2 linked regions of the Streptosporangium becharense genome follow. The protein of the gene in region 1 binds, or shares a complex with, the protein of each later gene. Links are inferred from orthologs where the notes say so. Each region holds a gene or a part of one and is shown on either strand. Other genes may lie near its edges. The genes, in order: secA and secY.

Evidence for each region.
Region 2: the proteins of secA (region 1) and secY are in contact, whole or in part, in a crystal structure (PDB 3DIN), measured with the Thermotoga maritima proteins. The link is inferred for Streptosporangium becharense from one-to-one orthologs. Residues at the interface, in WP_004082002.1 of Thermotoga maritima: Glu261, Ala262, Arg263, Lys300, Ala301, Arg302, Thr303, Ile304, Ile305, Leu323, Tyr324, Asp325, Pro326, Val329, Ser330, Tyr333, Ile336, Lys340, Phe345, Val349, Glu363, Phe364, Tyr374, Ser375, Gly376, Gly377, Glu393, Ile395, Thr482, Ser483; in WP_004081795.1 of Thermotoga maritima: Glu108, Gly109, Glu110, Glu111, Ala236, Glu237, Arg238, Arg239, Ile240, Thr241, Ile242, Gln243, Tyr244, Ala245, Arg246, Arg247, Val248, Thr249, Gly250, Arg251, Arg252, Val253, Tyr254, Gly256, Ala257, Ser258, Thr259, Tyr260, Leu261, Pro262.

The regions. Positions count from the first base shown.
Region 1 is NZ_JACHMP010000001.1:2,748,566-2,758,662, reverse strand. The notes cover bases 3,382-6,736. They hold secA (preprotein translocase subunit SecA), read left to right. Parts: upstream 3,382-3,740; coding sequence 3,741-6,536; downstream 6,537-6,736. Other genes in these bases: F4562_RS11735 (HGxxPAAW family protein), read right to left, coding at 3,382-3,487. Outside these bases: hpf (ribosome hibernation-promoting factor, HPF/YfiA family), read left to right, coding at 231-893; F4562_RS11745 (response regulator), read left to right, coding at 989-1,693; F4562_RS11740 (winged helix-turn-helix domain-containing protein), read right to left, coding at 1,744-2,949; more of F4562_RS11735, read right to left, coding at 3,227-3,381; F4562_RS11725 (Rv3235 family protein), read right to left, coding at 6,825-7,370; F4562_RS11720 (PTS transporter subunit EIIC), read right to left, coding at 7,588-9,051; F4562_RS11715 (GntR family transcriptional regulator), read right to left, coding at 9,331-10,071. UniProt on the Escherichia coli protein: Required for protein export, interacts with the SecYEG preprotein conducting channel.
Region 2 is NZ_JACHMP010000001.1:3,082,029-3,090,351, reverse strand. What follows is about bases 5,092-8,028. They hold secY (preprotein translocase subunit SecY), read left to right. Parts: upstream 5,092-5,871; coding sequence 5,872-7,185; downstream 7,186-8,028. Other genes in these bases: map (type I methionyl aminopeptidase), read left to right, coding at 7,948-8,028; F4562_RS13135 (adenylate kinase), read left to right, coding at 7,185-7,835; rplO (50S ribosomal protein L15), read left to right, coding at 5,240-5,695; rpmD (50S ribosomal protein L30), read left to right, coding at 5,092-5,237. Also shown: rpsC (30S ribosomal protein S3), read left to right, coding at 1-308; rplP (50S ribosomal protein L16), read left to right, coding at 311-730; rpmC (50S ribosomal protein L29), read left to right, coding at 730-966; rpsQ (30S ribosomal protein S17), read left to right, coding at 959-1,240; rplN (50S ribosomal protein L14), read left to right, coding at 1,422-1,790; rplX (50S ribosomal protein L24), read left to right, coding at 1,790-2,116; rplE (50S ribosomal protein L5), read left to right, coding at 2,113-2,682; F4562_RS13175 (type Z 30S ribosomal protein S14), read left to right, coding at 2,685-2,870; rpsH (30S ribosomal protein S8), read left to right, coding at 3,013-3,411; rplF (50S ribosomal protein L6), read left to right, coding at 3,429-3,971; rplR (50S ribosomal protein L18), read left to right, coding at 3,974-4,357; rpsE (30S ribosomal protein S5), read left to right, coding at 4,419-5,051; more of rpmD, read left to right, coding at 5,055-5,091; more of map, read left to right, coding at 8,029-8,323. UniProt on the Escherichia coli protein: The central subunit of the protein translocation channel SecYEG. Consists of two halves formed by TMs 1-5 and 6-10.

The sequences.
Region 1 (10,097 bases):
TGCCAGCCGCAGGCGAAACGGCCCACGTAAGGCGACTTTTCGTCGACCGATCACGGTGCGGCTTAGAGGTAAGACCTGCCTTCCCGAGGAGCCAGATGTTCCTCGCCAGAAGAGAAGGGCATGTAGTGGCAAAGAGCTGCGAAACCCTCAGCAGGCGGATGTGGGGACGAAGACCAGGTCGGCCGAGCGGGTGTCGCGTACCACCGTCGAGGTTCGAAGGGGGGCTGTGCATGGAAATCATCGTCAAGGGGCGGCACACCGGAGTGAGTGACCGATTCCGCGATCATGTGAACACCAAGCTGGCCAGGATCGAGCGTCTTGACCACAAGCTCATTCGCGTTGACGTGGAGGTGTCGAAAGAGCGTAATCCCCGCATCGTCGACCAGCGCGAGCGGGTGGAACTCACCATCCACACGCGCGGCCCCGCGATCCGCGCGGAGGCCTCGGCAGACGATCGCTTCGCCGCCCTTGACATAGCACTCGGAAAACTCGAGGGAAGACTCCGCCGTCTCGCCGACCGGCGGAAGATCCACCACGGCAACCACTGCCCCCCTTCGGTCGCCGAGCTGACCGCCACGGCGCTCGCGGAGTCGCTGGAGAGCGCTCCGGCCCAGCTCCTCACCGAGACGGCGGCCCGGCCCGAGACCGAGACCGAAGCCACCTCTCCGGAGGACACCTCGATCGTCCCCATCGAGATGGACGGGGACGGCCCGCTCATCGTCAGAGAGAAGTTCCACAACGCCGAACCGATGACGATCGACCAGGCCCTCCTGGAGATGGAGCTGGTCGGGCACGACTTCTACCTGTTCCGTGACAAGGAGAGCGGCCAGCCGAGTGTCGTATATCTGCGCCGAGGTTACAACTACGGCGTTCTGCGCCTCGTCGAACCCTGACCGAGACGTTCGAAGATCCTCTCCGCCCAACCCGAGGACCGTGAAACCCGTGTAATCATGGCGGTCCAACGGCTCTGGCCCCCCGAGGAGGAGGCGTGACGGAACCCGACGACGCAACCGGCTCCGCCGGGCGCGGCGACCCGATCCGCGTGCTGATCGTTGACGATCACGCGCTGATCCGGCGCAGCCTGGAAATGGCGCTGGACGCGGAGACGGACATCGAGGTGGTCGGCGAGGCGAGCGACGGTCAGGAAGCGGTCGAGCTCGCCGACCGTCTCACCCCGGACGTCGTGCTCATGGACGTCCGGATGCCACGCAGGAGCGGCATCGAGGCCACTCGCGAGATCAAGGCCTCGGTGCCGAGCACACGGATCATCATGCTGACGGTGAGTGACGAGGAGGAGGACCTCTTCGAGGCGATCAAGGCGGGAGCCACCGGTTACCTGCTGAAGAACGTCCAGCTCGACGAGGTGCCGCAGGCCGTGCGCGGTGTGCACGAGGGACAGTCGCTGATCAACCCGGCGATGGCCGCCAAGCTCATCAGCGAGTTCGCCAGCATGAGCCGCAAGGAGGCCGAGCGGCCGCCGCAGCTGCCCGTCCCGCGCCTGACCGAGCGGGAGATGGAGGTGCTTCGCCTGGTCGCGAAGGGGATGAACAACCGGGAGATCGCCAAGCAGCTGTTCATCTCGGAGAACACCGTGAAGAACCACGTCCGCAACATCCTGGACAAGCTCCAGCTGCACTCCCGGATGGAAGCGGTGGTCTACGCGGTGCGCGAACGGATGCTGGAGATCACCTGACACCCGTCCGTCCGGCGCGGTGACCGCCCCGCGGTCGCCGCGCCATCCGCTCAGCGTCCCAGGGCGTCGTGCAGCGGGCCCACCAGCAGCGGATCGACCCGCTCGACGCGCACGGCGTCGCAGCCGACCCAGCCGGCGGCCTCCCACAGCGCCTCGGCCAGCGGCCCGGCGCCCCTGCCCGCGGAGACGCCCGGTTCGAGCCCGACCTGACGGGCGACGAGGGTTCCGCCCTCGCGCGCCGGGTCGACCCGGCCGATCAGCCGGCCCCCCGCCAGCAGCGGCATCGTGAAGTAGCCGTGGACGCGTCTGTCCTTGGGCACGTACGCCTCCAGGCGGTGGTTGAAGCCGAAGACGCGCAGGGTGCGGGCACGGTCCCAGACGAGGGAGTCGAACGGGGAGAGCAGGGTCGTGCGGTGGCGGCCCCGGGGCGGGGTCTCCAGCGCCTCCGGGTCGGCCCAGGCGGCGGCCGAGCGCTCAGGCCATCCGGAGACGCGCACGGGCACCAGCCCGGCGGAGCCGTCGAGCAGGCACCGGTCGAGCAGGAGGGCCTGGGCGGACCTCAGCCGCAGGAAGTCGACGAGGTCGGCGCGGGTGGCGACGCCCAGGGCCCGCCCCGCGATCCGCGTCAGGCGGGTGACGCACTCGGTGTCGGACGGCTCCTCGGCGAGCAGGTGCGCCGGGAGCGCGCGCTCGGCCAGGTCGTAGACGCGGCGCCAGCCCACCCGGCGGGTGCAGACGACCTCGCCGGTGTCGAGCAGCCACTCGATTGCGATCTTGGAGTCCGACCAGTCCCACCAGGGGCCGCCGTTCTTGGCGCCGCCGATGTCGGCGGTGGTCACGGGCCCCTCGTCGCGGACCAGTTGAAGGATCTTGTCCACGCTGTCGGGCACGTCGTGCCAGCGGAACTTCCGGTCGCGGTAGTAGCGGCGCCGGAACGTGTACAGCGGCCAGTCCTCGATCGGCAGGACACAGGCCGCATGGCACCAGTACTCGAACGCCCGGGCCGGGTCGTCCCAGTAGGCCCGCTCGATCTTCTGCCTGCCGACGGCGCCGAGGCGGGAGTAGGCGACCAGCTCGTGCGAGCGGGCCAGCACCGAGATCGTGTCGAGCTGGACCGCTCCCAGCCTGCGCAGCATCGCGGGGGCGCCGCCGCGGCGGGCCTCCGCGCCGAGGAAACCCTGGGCGCGGAGGATGATGCGGCGGGCCTCGTCGGAGGAGAGGGCGAGCGTCATGCCCGCCCCCGGGGGAAGCAACACGTCAACATGAGGCCGAGATTAACGGCTCGAACCGACGAAAGGGCTACGGCGGTGTCGGTCGATCCTGGTCGGGGCGGTCCTGGTCGGGTCGGTCCCGGTCCGGTCGGTCCCGGTCCCGGTCCTGGTCCGCTCGGTCCCGGTCGGTGTCGGTCGGATCCGGCGGGTCCGGTCCCGTGCCGGGCCGCGTCCACCGGAGGGCGTGATTCCCCCTCCCGGTTCGCCGACCGGCCGGATCCGGTGCCGATCCGGTCCCGCCTGCCCGCCGGACCCGGCCTCCTCAGCCGGGCGTGTTCCGGCTCGTCCCGGCGTGCATCGTGCGGGGAGCGTCGAGGACAACGTCCTGGAAGACCCCGAAGACCAGCACGAGGATTCCGCCCATGGCGCAGGCGCCGGCCCCCATCCAGAACACGAACCAGTTGGGGCCCATGCACAGGGCCACCCCCGCGATGCCGAAACCCAGCAGGAGGACGGTCACGGCCAGCCAAGACGACGCCCTGCCTCCGTGGTTGACGTTCGCCTGCCGCGTGTCGTCCACCATTGCGGCCACTCCTTCCGAACACGGCGACGCGCCCGCGCGGTGATTTCCGCGCGGGCGTGCCGCGGGCGACATACCCCTTGAATCTGGTCGTACTCTCTCAAAAAAGGGGGCAAGGAACTCCATTCGCGACCGGAGCGTCATCGAGGGTGGCTGTGTCAGGCGGTGGAACCGCCTACGATGGCAGCGGAGAACCATGTCTCGTCCTCAGCCGGGCGGTCCGGCCTCGGAAGACCTGCGAGGAGCTTTAGCTAAAGTGCCAGCCTTTCTCGACAAGATTCTTCGCGCAGGCGAAGGCAAGCTTCTGCGTAAGCTCAAGCGGATCGCCGACCAGGTCAACTCCATCGAAGACGACTTCACGAGTCTGACCGACGCCGAACTCCGCGCGCTGACCGCGGAGTACAAACAGCGTCACGCCGACGGAGAGTCTCTCGACGACCTGCTGCCCGAGGCGTTCGCCACCGTTCGTGAGGCCTCCCGGCGGGTGCTGGGCAAGCGCCACTTCGACGTGCAGCTCATGGGCGGGGCCAACCTGCACATGGGCAACATCTCGGAGATGCGCACCGGTGAGGGCAAGACCCTGACCTGTACGCTCCCGGCCTACCTCAACGCCATCTCGGGCAAGGGCGTCCACGTCGTCACGGTCAACGACTACCTGGCCAAGCGCGACGCCGACGAGATGGGCCGCATCCACCGCTTCCTCGGCCTGGAGGTCGGCGTCATCCTGGCCAACATGCCGGCCGACGAGCGCCGCAGGCAGTACAACGCCGACATCACCTACGGCACGAACAACGAGTTCGGTTTCGACTACCTGCGCGACAACATGGCGTGGTCGCTGGAGGAGTGCGTCCAGCGCGGCCACAACTTCGCCATCGTCGACGAGGTCGACTCCATCCTCATCGACGAGGCCAGGACGCCGCTGATCATCTCCGGCCCCGGCGAGCAGTCCGGCAAGTGGTACGCGGAGTTCGCCAAGATCGTTCCCAGGCTCCGCCGGGGCGTGGAGGGCAAGGACGGCGAGGAGAACACCGGCGACTACGCCGTCGACGAGAAGAAGCGCACCGTGGGCATCTTCGAGGCCGGCGTGCAGAAGGTCGAAGACTGGCTCGGCATCGACAACCTCTACAAGCCCGAGCACACCCACCTGGTGGGCTTCCTCAACAACGCGTTGAAGGCCAAGGAGCTCTACAAGAAGGACAAGGACTACATCGTCGTCGACGGCGAGGTCCTGATCGTCGACGAGTTCACCGGTCGCGTCCTGCACGGCCGCCGCTACAACGAGGGCATGCACCAGGCCATCGAGGCGAAGGAAGGCGTCAAGATCAAGGACGAGAACCAGACTCTCGCCACGATCACGCTGCAGAACTACTTCCGCCTCTACGAGACGCTCTCCGGCATGACCGGTACCGCCGCCACCGAGGCCAACGAGTTCCACCAGACCTACAAGCTCGGCGTCGTCCCGATCCCGACGAACCGGCCGATGGTCCGTAAGGACCAGGCCGACGTGGTCTACAAGACCGAGGACGCCAAGTTCCTGGCGTGCGTGGAGGACATCAAGGAGCGCTACGAGAAGGGCCAGCCGGTCCTGGTCGGCACCACGAGCGTGGAGAAGTCCGAGCGCCTGTCCAAGGAGCTCAAGCGCAAGGGCGTCAAGCACGAGGTCCTCAACGCCAAGAACCACGCGCGTGAGGCGGCGATCGTGGCCGAGGCGGGCCGCAAGCACGCGGTCACCGTCGCCACCAACATGGCCGGTCGAGGCACCGACATCATGCTCGGCGGCAACCCCGACTTCCGCGCCGACCTGGAGCTGCGCAACCGCGGCCTCGACCCGGTCGAGACCCCGGAGGAGTACGAGAAGGCCTGGCCCGAGGCGCTGGAGAAGGCCAAGGAAGCGGTCAAGGCCGAGCACGACGAGGTCACCGAGCTGGGCGGCCTCTACGTCCTGGGCACCGAGCGCCACGAGTCGCGGCGCATCGACAACCAGCTGCGCGGCCGTTCCGGCCGTCAGGGCGACCCGGGCGAGTCCAGGTTCTACCTCTCGCTCGAGGACGACCTGATGCGCCTGTTCAACTCGGCCAGGGTCGAGATGATCATGACCAGGCTGAACATCCCGGACGACGTCCCGATCGAGTCGGGCATCGTCTCCAAGGCCATCGCCTCCGCACAGCACCAGGTCGAGCAGCAGAACTTCGAGATCCGCAAGAACGTCCTGAAGTACGACGAGGTCATGAACCGGCAGCGCAAGGTGATCTACGCCGAGCGCCGCCGGGTGCTGGAGGGCGCCGACCTCCACGAGCAGATCCGCGGCTTCGTCAACGACGTGATCGACGACTACGTCGCGGGAGCCACCGCGGAGGGCTTCGCCGAAGAGTGGGACCTCGACAAGCTGTGGAAGGCCCTCGGCCAGCTCTACCCGATCAGCATCACCGTCGAGGACGTCGTCGGCAAGGGCACCGTCGAGGAGCTCACCGCCGAGCAGCTCGGTGAGCAGATCAAGGCCGACGCGGGCGCCGCCTACGACCGTCGCGAGGAGGAGCTCGGCGCGGAGGCCATGCGCGAGCTGGAGCGGCGGGTCATCCTGTCGGTCCTCGACCGCAAGTGGCGTGAGCACCTCTACGAGATGGACTACCTGCAGGAGGGCATCGGCCTGCGGGCGATGGCCCAGCGCGACCCGCTGATCGAGTACCAGCGTGAGGGCTTCGACATGTTCTCCCAGATGCTGGAGGGCATCAAGGAGGAGTCGGTCGGCTACCTGTTCAACCTCGAGGTCGAGGTGCAGACCAACCCGATCGTCGAGGAGACGGAGACCGGCGAGGACGCGGCGATCGCGGAGACCCGTTCGATCATCGCCCGCGGCCTGCGCGGCCCGGAGCGTCCCGCCGAGCTGGAGTACACCGCGCCCGGTGAGGGTGGCGAGGTCGAGCACACCAGGGTCAGCAGCCGGGCCGAGCGCGACGCCTACGGCAACGTCGAGCGCAATGCCCCGTGCCCCTGCGGTTCGGGCAAGAAGTACAAGCGCTGCCACGGCGATCCCAAGCACACCGAGGTGTGACCACACCCGCAGGGCCCGCACTCCGGTGCGGGCCCTGCGGCATTTCCGGCCTCCCGCGGTCCTCGTCGGCGGCTGCGGCCTCCATGGTCCTCGGCATCCGCGGTCCCCACGGCCCTGTGGCCCTGTGGTCCACAGGCGCACGGCCTCCGGCCCTGTGGTCCCCCGGCCTTGTGGCCTCCGCACCCCCGGCGTTCACGGTCCCCCGGCCCTGTGGCCTCCGCGGCCCCCGGCCCTGTGGTTCCCGTGGTGCCCGCCCTGTGGTCCCCAAGCGACAGCTGGCGCGTGTGCTCAGGGCGCCGTCTCGACGTCGGTGCACAGCCAGCGCACGCCCCTGCGTTCCAGTCTCAGCGCGAGCACGCGCGAGCGGTCGCCGCAGTCGACCACGGCGCACATCTCGATCACCCCGTCTCCGGGCTGGGAGACGTGCACCCGGCCGGCCCGCGGCGGCCGGGTGCTGTCGATGACCTTTCCGCTTCTGACCAGTTCGGCCTGGGCCCGGCCGGTCAGATGGCAGGCGACGCTCGCCGGGGGCCGCCTGCCGGAGAGGGTCTCGGCGACGGCCTGGACCAGGGCCCGCAACCGCCGCTCGTCGGGGGGTGAACCCGGCGGGCCCCAGATCAGCGGATGCCGGGCGTGCCGGACCGCCGCCGGGGAGCCGCCGGCGGGCCCGGGGCCGGGGGCGGGGCCGGGGTCTATGGCGAGGGCGAGCGTCCCCTGGACGTACGGCGGGGCGGCCGGGGTGTGACCAGCCGCGCGATCGTCGTCGTAGGGAGGTTCCGCGGCAGGGGAGGGGGCGACCCGGGGGAGCGATACCGGCCGTCGAACGGGCGACATGGGCGACTCCGATGGTGCTGAACTGCTGGTTGGCATGAGTGATGGTTAAGGAGTTTCCGGTCCGTCGTCCGGATACGTACTCCGCCAACTTCTGTGGAAATCCCGGTTGGTTCGCCCGCTTGGAGAGGAAGATGACCTCCACTTGGAGTGGTTCGCCACCGTGGACGGCGGGTTCCGGCCGGAACGGTGAAAACCGGCGGCCCAGCCGAAACGCGACTCAGGAGGTGGCCGGACCGGTCTCCGGCCCGTCCTGCGGTGTACCGGTCCGTCCCGGGGGAGGTTCCGCGGATGTGGTGCCCGCGCCGGATCCGGTGCCGGACGTTCCGGGCGTGTCGGGCAGGGTGCCCGTGCCGGACGCGGTGCCCGTGCCGGACGTGCCGATGGGGGTTTCGGCGTCCTCGGGCTCACGGCCGGGGGTGGCGAGGCCGAACTTCCTGATCATGAACGTGAACAGCAGGTAGTAGATCACGAAGTAGAGCACGCCGTAGCCGATGATCAGCCCGAGCCCCCTGGTGTTGGCCTTGCCGGCGTTGAGGAGCATGTCGATCGCGCCGGCGGAGAAGGTGAAGCCGAGGCGGGCCCCGAACTCGGCCATCAGGGCCATGGACAGCCCGGTGAGGAGCGCGTGCACCACGAACAGCGCCGGGGCCACGAAGACGAACGCGAACTCGATCGGCTCGGTGATCCCGGTGACGAAGGCGGTCAGTCCCGCCGAGAGCATGATGCCGCCGACGGCCGGGCGGCGGTGCGGCGGCGCGGCCCGCCAGATCGCGATCGCGGCGCCGAGCAGGCCGAACATCATCACCGGGAAGAAGCCGGTCATGAAGATCCCGGCCCCTTCCTGGCCGGCGAAATAGCAGTTCAGGTCGCCCGCCGCGTTCCTGGTCGCGCCGTCGACCCCGGCCTGGCACTCGGGCAGGGTGAACCAGACGATCGTGTTCAGGAAGTGGTGCAGGCCGATGGGGATGAGGAGCCGGTTGGCGACGCCGTACACGCCCGCCCCCAGGGTGCCGTGGACGGAGAGCCAGTCGCCCACCCCGGCCAGCCAGTCGCCGACCGGCCGCCACAGCAGCCCGAACAGTACGCCGAGGAGCAACGCGACGACGGCGGTGACGATCGGGACGAACCTTCGCCCGCCGAAGAAGGCCAGCCAGGAGGGCGGCTTGAACCGGTAGTACCGCTGCCAGAGCAGGGCTGCGGTGATGCCGATGACGATGCCGCCCAGGACGCCGGTGGGGTTCTGCACCCCCAGGTTGAGCGTGGGCACGGCCTGCCCGTCCGGGCCCACCACGTTCTGGGTGACCTTCTTGTAGACCTCCGACTCCGGCGCGGCGGTGAAGAAGACCGTCCGGCTGACCCGGTCGAAGACCAGGTAGCCGACGAGCGCGGCGAGCGCGGTGGAACCGTCGGCCTTGCGGGCGAACCCGATGGCCACGCCGATCGCGAACAGCAGCGGCAGGTTGTCGAACAGGGCCCCGCCCGCGGCGGCGAAGATCCCCGCCACCTGGTCGAGGAAGGCGTTGTCGGTGCGGCCGAGCAGGTCCTCCTGGCCGAACCGGAGCAGCAGGCCGGCCGCGGGCAGCACCGCGATCGGCATCATGAGGGAGCGTCCGACGCGTTGCAGGACCGCGAAGGCGGACGACCAGACGCTCGGACCGCGCTCCGCCGCTGCCGTGCTCATCCTCGACCCCCCGGGATGCCGTGCTCTGCGGGGGATGAACGGTATGTACCACCCGGTGCGCCGAATACACAACGGTGACCGGCCTGTCGCCGTGGGACGCCCGTCCCGGCCGGTATGTGCGGTGAGGCGGCGGGAGAGCCCGCGTCCGCCGAGGAAGAACTCATCGGACTTTCCTCCAGAGGCTGGGAAGAGGGAGGAGGCCGGGTACGCGGAGACGGCCTCGGCCCGGGTGGGGGACGGACCCGTGCCGGCAGGTGCGGCGGGGCGGGCGCCCCGGGGTCAGGACCGGCGGGTCGGGATCTCCAGGATCGTGCGGAGCTGGTAGCGGTCGGCCCGGTAGGTGGAGACTCCGAGCTCGGCGCAGACGCCGCCCGCGAAGGAGCGGCGTTGCAACAGCAGCACGGCCCCGCCGCGCGGCAGCTTCAGCAGGTCGGCGTCGCCGGGGTCGGCGACGCCGCCGTCGATGGTGAGCTCGCCCGCGTCCAGCACCAGGCCGTAGCGGGTCTCCAGGAGGGCGTACAGGGAGCGGCCCGTCAGGTCGTGGGTGTCGAGGTCGGGTGCGAGGGAGACGGGGATGTGGGCCCGCTCGATGCACATCGGCTCTCCGGCGGCGGTCCGCAGCCGCTCGATGAAGTGCACCTCGTCACCGGGCCGGATACCGAGCTCCCTGGCCAGGTGGGCACTGGCCCGGACCACCCGGCGGTCCAGGTCGCGTGAGCCGGGTTCCATGCCCCTGGCGCGCATCTCGTCGCTGAAGGAGGTGAGCCGGAGGGCCATCTCGATCTTCGGCCGGGCGACGAAGGTGCCCTTGCCCGCCACCCGCTGCAACCTGCCCTCGGAGACGAGGTGGTCGACCGCCTGCCGCACGGTCATCCGGGACAGGCCGAACCGCTGGCAGAGCTCACGCTCGGACGGGATCGCCGTACCGATCGTCAGCTCGTTGCTTTCGATGAGGTCGAGCAGGATCTCCCGCAGTTGGAAGTACTTCGGCACCGGGCTGTCCGGGTCGATCTGGGCCATGGGATCTCCTCCCCTCGATCTGAGCT
Region 2 (8,323 bases), 330 kb from region 1 along the record:
TCGACTACGGCCTGTACGAGGCCCGCACCACCTTCGGCCGCATCGGCGTCAAGGTGTGGATCTACAAGGGTGAGGCTCCGACCAGCCGCGCCGAGCGCGAGGCGGCCGCCGCCGGTGCCCGTGCCGGCCAGCGTCGCGAGCGTGACGACCGTCGTGGCGGCGGCGCCGGTGGCGACCGTCCCCGTCGTGGCGCCGGTGGCGCCCGCCGGGGTGCCGGCCGCGGTGACCGCGCCCCCAGGAACGAGGCGGCCTCGCAGGCTGCCCCCGAGACCGGCCCGGCTGCGCAGCCGGGTGCTGAAGGGAGCTGACCATGCTGATCCCGCGCAGGGTCAAGCACCGCAAGCAGCACCGGCCCGACCGCCACGGCGCCGCCAAGGGCGGCACCAGGGTCGTGTTCGGCGAGTTCGGCATTCAGGCGCTTGAGCACTCCTACGTGACCAACCGCCAGATCGAGTCGGCTCGTATCGCGATGACCCGCCACATCAAGCGTGGCGGAAAGGTCTGGATCAACATCTACCCGGACCGTCCGCTCACCAAGAAGCCTGCCGAGACCCGCATGGGTTCCGGTAAGGGTTCGCCGGAGTGGTGGATCGCCAACGTCAAGCCCGGCCGCATCATGTTCGAGCTTTCGGGCGTCGCGGAGCCGGTGGCCCGTGAGGCGCTCCGCCGTGCGATGCACAAGCTCCCGATGAAGTGCCGGTTCGTTAAGCGTGAAGTGGGTGAGGCGTGATGGCTAAGGGCCTGACCGCCGGTGAGCTGCGGGCGGAGGACCAGGACACGCTGGTCACGAAGCTGAAGGAAGCCAAGGAGGAGCTGTTCAACCTCCGCTTCCAGGCCGCGACCGGCCAGTTGGAGAACCACGGGCGGCTGCGCGCCGTCCGCCGCGAGATCGCCCGTATCTACACCGTGATGCGCGAGCGCGAGCTCGGAATCGTGACGGTAGAGAAGGAGTCGATCGATGGCTGAGGCCACAGAGAACACGACCGAGGCGCGGAACTACCGCAAGACCCGTGAGGGTCTGGTCGTCAGCGACAAGATGGACAAGACCGTCGTCGTCGCCGTCGAGGACCGCGTCAAGCACCCCCTGTACGGCAAGGTCATCCGCAGGACGACCAAGTACAAGGCCCACGACGAGGCCAACACGGCCGGTGTCGGCGACCGCGTCCTGCTGATGGAGACCCGGCCGCTGTCCGCCACCAAGCGGTGGCGGGTCGTCGAGATTCTCGAGCGGGCCAAGTAAGCTACACGCCTCGTGGGGGGTGGCGCCGTCACCCCCCACGATGGTGTCCAAGGGGGCGGAGCGATCTTCGTCCCGCCTGCGGCGGCGGTCCGGTACGGACTGTCACCGGAGGAAAAAGACCCAGCAGGTTCCGCAAGGCTCACCCAGCGGGTGAGAACCAGCGAGACAAACAGGAGTTCAAGTGATCCAGCAGGAGTCGCGGCTCAAGGTCGCCGACAACACTGGTGCGAAGGAAGTCCTTTGCATCCGTGTGCTCGGCGGTTCGGGCCGGCGCTACGCGGGAATCGGCGACATCATCGTCGCCACGGTCAAGGACGCCATTCCTGGCGGCACCGTGAAGAAGGGCGACGTGGTCAAGGCCGTCGTCGTCCGCACTGTCAAGGAGCGCCGCCGGCCCGACGGCTCCTACATCCGCTTCGACGAGAACGCCGCCGTCATCATCAAGGACAGCGGCGACCCGCGGGGCACCCGTATTTTCGGCCCGGTCGGACGTGAGCTGCGTGACAAGAAGTTCATGCGCATCATCTCGCTCGCGCCGGAGGTGTTGTAATGCCGAAGCTGCATGTGAAGAAGGGTGACCTCGTTCAGGTCATCGCCGGTAAGGACAAGGGCGTCAAGGGCCGTGTCATCGCCGTCTTCCCGCGCGAGGAGCGCGTGGTGGTCGAAGGCGTCAGGATGGTCACGAAGCACTCCAAGGAGACCCACCAGGGTCCGCGCGGCGCCAAGACCGGTGGCGTGCAGACGATGGAGGCTCCCATCCACGTGAGCAACGTCAAGAAGCTCAAGGATGACGAGAAGTCTGCCAAGGACGAGAAGCCTGCCAAGAAGGAGAAGGTCAAGGCCGGCTCCGACGAGACGGGTGAGGACAACCGATGAGCATCACCGAGACCGAGCGGGCCCTCCCGCGCCTCAAGCAGCGCTACCGCGAAGAGATCATCGCGAAGCTGAACGAGGAGTTCGGGTTCGAGAACATCATGCTGGTGCCCACCATCACCAAGATCAAGGTGAACATGGGCGTCGGCGAGGCCGCGCGCGACTCGAAGCTGATCGAGGGTGCCGTCCGTGACCTCACCGCGATCACCGGTCAGAAGCCGGCCGTCGTCCGCGCCCGCAAGTCCATCGCCCAGTTCAAGCTGCGCGAGGGCATGCCGATCGGTGCGCACGTCACGCTCCGCGGTGACCGCATGTGGGAGTTCCTCGACCGGCTGCTGTCGCTGGCCCTGCCGCGTATCCGTGACTTCCGCGGTCTGTCGCCCAAGCAGTTCGACGGCAACGGCAACTACACCTTCGGTCTCACCGAGCAGGTCATGTTCCACGAGATCGACCAGGACAAGGTCGACCGTCAGCGGGGCATGGACATCACGGTCGTGACCACCGCGAAGACCGACGACCAGGGCCGGGCGCTGCTGAAGCACCTCGGATTCCCCTTCAAGGAGGCCTGATCATGGCGAAGACGTCGCTCAAGGTCAAGGCTGCTCGCAAGGCCAAGTTCGAGGTCCGGGCGTACACTCGGTGCTCGCGCTGTGGCCGTCCCCGCGCCGTCTACCGGAAGTTCGGCCTGTGCCGCATCTGCTTCCGCGAGATGGCGCACCGGGGCGAGCTGCCCGGCATCACCAAGTCGAGCTGGTAGCCGTCCGCGCGGCCCGCGGTGATCGCGGAGCCGCGCGACGCCGGCCCAGCACAGAAGTCTGTATTCACCGGGTGCCGATTCAGGCGCCCATGACCACACCGCAGGTCCCCTGGGGAAACCGCGGTGAGGAAGGCCACCGGCCATGACGATGACCGACCCGATCGCAGACATGCTCACGCGTCTGCGAAACGCGAACTCGGCGTACCACGACAGCGTGGCCATGCCGTACTCGAAGATCAAGGCGCACATCGCCGAGATCCTCCAGCAGGAGGGTTACATCCAGGCCTGGACCGTCGAAGACGCCAAGGTCGGCAAGAACCTCGTGGTGGAGCTCAAGTTCGGGCCGAGCCGTGAGCGGTCGCTCACGGGCCTGCGCCGGGTTTCCAAGCCCGGTCTGCGGGTCTATGCGAAGAAGGACAACCTGCCCCGGGTCCTGGGCGGGCTGGGCGTCGCGATCATTTCGACGTCCGGCGGGCTCATGACGGACAAGCAGGCCAGCAAGCGTGGAGTGGGCGGGGAAGTCCTCGCCTTCGTTTGGTAGAGGGGAGAGAGAACAGCATGTCGAGAATCGGACGGCTGCCCATCCCCGTGCCGAACGGGGTGGACGTCACCATCAACGGCCGGGATGTCACGGTCAAGGGCCCTAAGGGCACGCTTTCGCACACGATCGCTGAGCCGATCGAGATCAGCAAGGGTGACGACGGTTCGCTGACCGTCACCCGCCCCAACGACGAGAACAAGGTCCGCGCGCTGCACGGCCTGTCCCGCACTCTGGTCGCCAACATGGTGACCGGTGTCACCCAGGGTTACTCCAAGACCCTGGAGCTCGTGGGTGTCGGTTACCGCGTCCAGGCCAAGGGCCCGACGCAGCTGGAGTTCGCCCTGGGCTTCAGCCACCCGGTGATCATCGACGCCCCCGAGGGTGTCTCCTTCCGCGTCGAGAAGGAAAAGCTGTTCCACGTGGACGGCATCGACAAGCAGAAGGTCGGCGAGGTCGCCGCGAACATCCGCAAGCTGCGCAAGCCCGACCCGTACAAGGGCAAGGGCGTGCGCTACCAGGGTGAAGTTGTCCGCCGCAAGGTCGGAAAGGCTGGTAAGTAGGCATGGCTGGCAAGACTGCGTTCGGCAAGCACACGGCCGCCCGCGCCGTCTCGCGGGCCCGCCGCCACGGCCGAGTCCGCAAGAAGGTCGTCGGTACGGCCGCGCGTCCGCGCCTGGTCGTCAACCGCTCGACGAGGCACCTGTTCGTTCAGATCGTGGACGACTCCCAGGGCCACACGCTGGTCAGCGCCTCCACGATGGACGCCTCCCTGCGTTCCGCCGAGGGTGCCAAGACCGACAAGGCGAAGCAGGTCGGCGAGCTTCTCGCTCAGCGGGCCAAGGCAGCCGGGATCACCGCCGTCGTCTTCGACCGGGGTGGCAACCGCTACGCGGGCCGCATCGCGGCCCTGGCGGACAGCGCCCGCGAGGGCGGGCTGGAGTTCTGATGACTCCGTCCCGAGGATCGCAACTGATGGCCCGTCCCATGAATGAGAAGAGGAACCACTGATGGCTGGAGCTCCGCGTCGCGGAGGCGCCGCCGGTGGCGAGCGGCGTGACGGTCGTCGTGACGACCGCCGCGGCGGCAACGCTGACAAGGGCGTCTCGTACATCGAGCGCGTTGTAAAGATCAATCGAGTGGCCAAGGTCGTGAAGGGTGGTCGTCGCTTCAGCTTCACCGCCCTCGTCATCGTCGGTGACGGCAACGGCCTGGTCGGCGTCGGCTACGGCAAGGCCAAGGAAGTCCCCGCGGCCATCGCCAAGGGCGTCGAAGAGGCCAAGAAGCACTTCTTCCGGGTGCCCCGCATCCAGGGCACCATCCCGCACATCGTGCAGGGTGAAGAGGCCGCCGGTGTCGTCTTCCTCCGCCCGGCCTCGCCCGGTACCGGTGTCATCGCCGGTGGTCCGGTGCGCGCCGTGCTGGAGTGCGCCGGCATCCACGACGTGCTGTCCAAGTCGCTCGGCTCGGACAACCCGATCAACATCGTGCACGCGACGGTCGCCGCTCTGAAGGGCCTCAGCCGCCCCGAGGAGATCGCGGCCCGGCGTAACCTGCCGATCGAGGACGTCGCGCCGAAGGCGATGCTCAAGGCGCGCGCCGAGGGTCTCGCCGAGGCCGCGGCCGCGAAGGCGGTGAGCTGACAGATGGCACGTCTGAAGATCACCCAGGTCCGCTCGAAGATCGGCGGGAAGCAGAACCAGCGTGACTCGCTGCGCTCGCTCGGTCTGAAGCGAATCGGCGACGTCGTCGTCAAGGAGGACCGCCCGGAGATCCGCGGCATGGTCTCCGTGGTGACGCACCTCGTCACCGTGGAAGAGGTCGACTAGTCATGGCAGAGAACACTCCGCTCCGCATCCACCACCTGCGTCCGGCCCCCGGCGCCAACAAGTCGAAGGTCCGCAAGGGCCGCGGCGAGGCGTCCAAGGGCAAGACCGCGGGTCGCGGTACCAAGGGCACGACGGCGCGCAACACCGTGCCGCTCGGTTTCGAGGGTGGCCAGGTTCCGCTCCAGCGACGCCTGCCCAAGTTCAAGGGGTTCTCCAACGCCCTGTTCAAGACGACCTACCAGGTCGTCAACCTGGACAGGCTCGGTGAGCTGTTCCCGGAGGGCGGCGACGTCACCGTCGACACCCTGATCGCCAAGGGTGCGGTTCGCAAGAACCAGCCCGTCAAGGTTCTGGGAACCGGCGAGATCTCCGTGGCGTTGAACGTGCAGGCGCACGCCTTCTCCGCCAGCGCGAAGGAGAAGATCGCCGCTGCCGGGGGCTCCGTCTCCGAGCTGTAGGCATCACCACGCGGCGCGGGGGCTCGTAATGGGCCCCCGCGCCCTTGGTGCGTTAGAGTTCGCTGGACAGTGGGCCTCGACTCATTTCCGTGGGCTCATTGACTGGACATGGCAAAGATGGATCACCCCCGCACCATCGCCGACCGACCTCGCCTTTCAGGCGCGCAGGAGGGACCGTGCTGACCGCATTTACCCGAGCGTTCCGTACGCCGGACCTGCGTAAGAAGTTGCTCTTCACTCTGGGCATCATCGCGCTGTTCCGGCTTGGGTCTGTTCTTCCGACCCCGGGTGTGCACACCGAGAACATCAGTCGCTGTCTCGCCGATGCCCAGGCGACGGACGCGGGCAATATTTACGGAATGGTGCAGCTGTTCAGCGGCGGCGCTCTTCTGAAACTTTCAGTGTTCGCCCTCGGCATCATGCCGTACATCACGGCGAGCATCATCCTTCAGCTTCTGGTCGTGGTCATCCCGCGCCTGGAGTCCCTCAAGAAGGAGGGACAGTCCGGACAGGCCAAGATCACGCAGTACACCCGTTACCTGACGATCGGTCTGGCCGTCCTGCAGTCGACCGCCTTCATCGCCCTGGCCCGGACCGGGCAGCTGTTCCCGCAGTGCCAGCAGGAGATCCTTCTCGACAAGGACAACGTCTTCGCCATCATCACCATGGTGCTGACGATGACCGCCGGCACCTCCGTCGTCATGTGGCTCGGCGAGCTCGTCACCGACCGCGGGATCGGCAACGGCATGTCCATCCTGATCTTCACCCAGGTCATCGCGGTCTTCCCGGCCGAGCTGATGAACATCGCCCGGCAGAAGGGCGCCTTCGTCTTCGCCGTGGTCATCGCCGTCGGTATCGCGATGATCGCCCTGGTCGTCATGGTCGAGCAGGCGCAGCGCCGGATCCCGGTCCAGTACGCCAAGCGCATGGTCGGCCGCCGGATGTACGGCGGCACCTCCACCTACATCCCCCTGAAGGTGAACCAGGCCGGCATCATCCCGGTCATCTTCGCCTCCTCGCTGCTCTACCTCCCGCAGCTGGTCACGACGCTGTTCAGCGGCGCCCAGGAGCCGCACGCGATCGTCCAGTGGATCCAGCAGAACCTGGTCACGGGTGACACGCCGGTCTACATGGCCACGTTCTTCCTCTTGATCGTCTTCTTCACTTACTTCTACGTGTCCATTACCTTCAACCCCGTTGAAGTCGCCGACAACATGAAGAAGTACGGTGGGTTCATCCCGGGCATCCGCCCGGGTCGCCCGACGGCTGAGTATCTGAACTACGTTCTCACGAGGCTCACCGCTCCCGGCGCGCTGTATCTGGGCCTGATCTCCATGGTGCCGATCGTCGCGCTGGCGCTCGTCGGCGCGAGTCAGAACTTCCCGTTCGGAGGGACGAGCATTCTGATCATGGTTGGTGTCGGTCTTGACACCGTGAAGCAGATCGAGAGCCAGCTGCAGCAGCGCAACTACGAAGGCTTCCTGAAGTAGTGCGTCTTGTCCTGGTCGGGCCCCCCGGAGCGGGTAAGGGGACGCAGGCCCAGTTCATCGCATCGAACCTGTCCATCCCGAAGATCTCGACAGGGGACATCTTCCGCGCCAACGTTTCGGGCGGCACGGAGCTCGGCAAGCTTGCCAAGGAGTACATGGACCGCGGTGACCTCGTGCCCGACGAGGTGACCATCGCGATGGTCCGCGACCGCCTCTCGGAGAGCGACGCGCAGGACGGTTTCCTGCTCGACGGCTTCCCCAGGAACGTGCCCCAGGCCGAGATCCTGAAGAAGATGCTCGCCGAGTTCGGAGTCGCTCTGGACATCGTGCTGGAGCTCGTGGTCGACGACGAGGAGGTCGTTCGCAGGCTCGCCGGCCGCCGCACCTGCGGCCAGTGCGGGCGCATCTGGCACGTCGACTTCGATGATAAGAAGGACGACATCTGCGACGCCTGCGAGGGCCGGCTCTACCAGCGTGACGATGACAAGGAAGAGACCGTCAGGCACCGCCTGGAGGTCTACCAGGAGCAGACCGCGCCTCTGGTGTCCTTCTACGCCGACGAGGGCATCCTGGTGGGCGTCGACGCCACCGGCCCGGTGGAGGAGGTCACCCAGCGCGCGATGGAGGTGCTCAGCCCTTTCGTCGGCTGACGGTGTTCCCCGGCACGCCACCCATGGTCCCATGGGTGGCGTGTTGCCATTTAGGGCAGAATCGGGGGAATTGGGCTGCCGGACTGCCCGTTCAATCACCCCGGGGGTGGACGTGTTCAAGAGAAACAAGCACGGGATCCAGTTGAAGACTCCCGAGCAGCTGGAGAAGATGCGGGCGGCGGGCCTGGTGGTGGGCCGCACGCTGCAACTGCTCAGGGAGAGCGTCCGGCCGGGCCTGACGCCGCTGGACCTCGACGCGATCGCGGAGAAGGCCATCCGGGACGAGGGGGCGATCCCGTCCTTCAAGGGCTACCAGGGTTTTCCCGCGACGATCTGCGCGTCGGTGAACCACGAGGTCGTCCACGGCATCCCGAGTGACCGCCGTCCGCTGCAGGAGGGCGACATCATCTCGATCGACTGCGGCGCGATTCTGGACGGCTGGCACGGAGACTCGGCCATCACGGTCCCGGTGGGGGAGGTGGACCCCA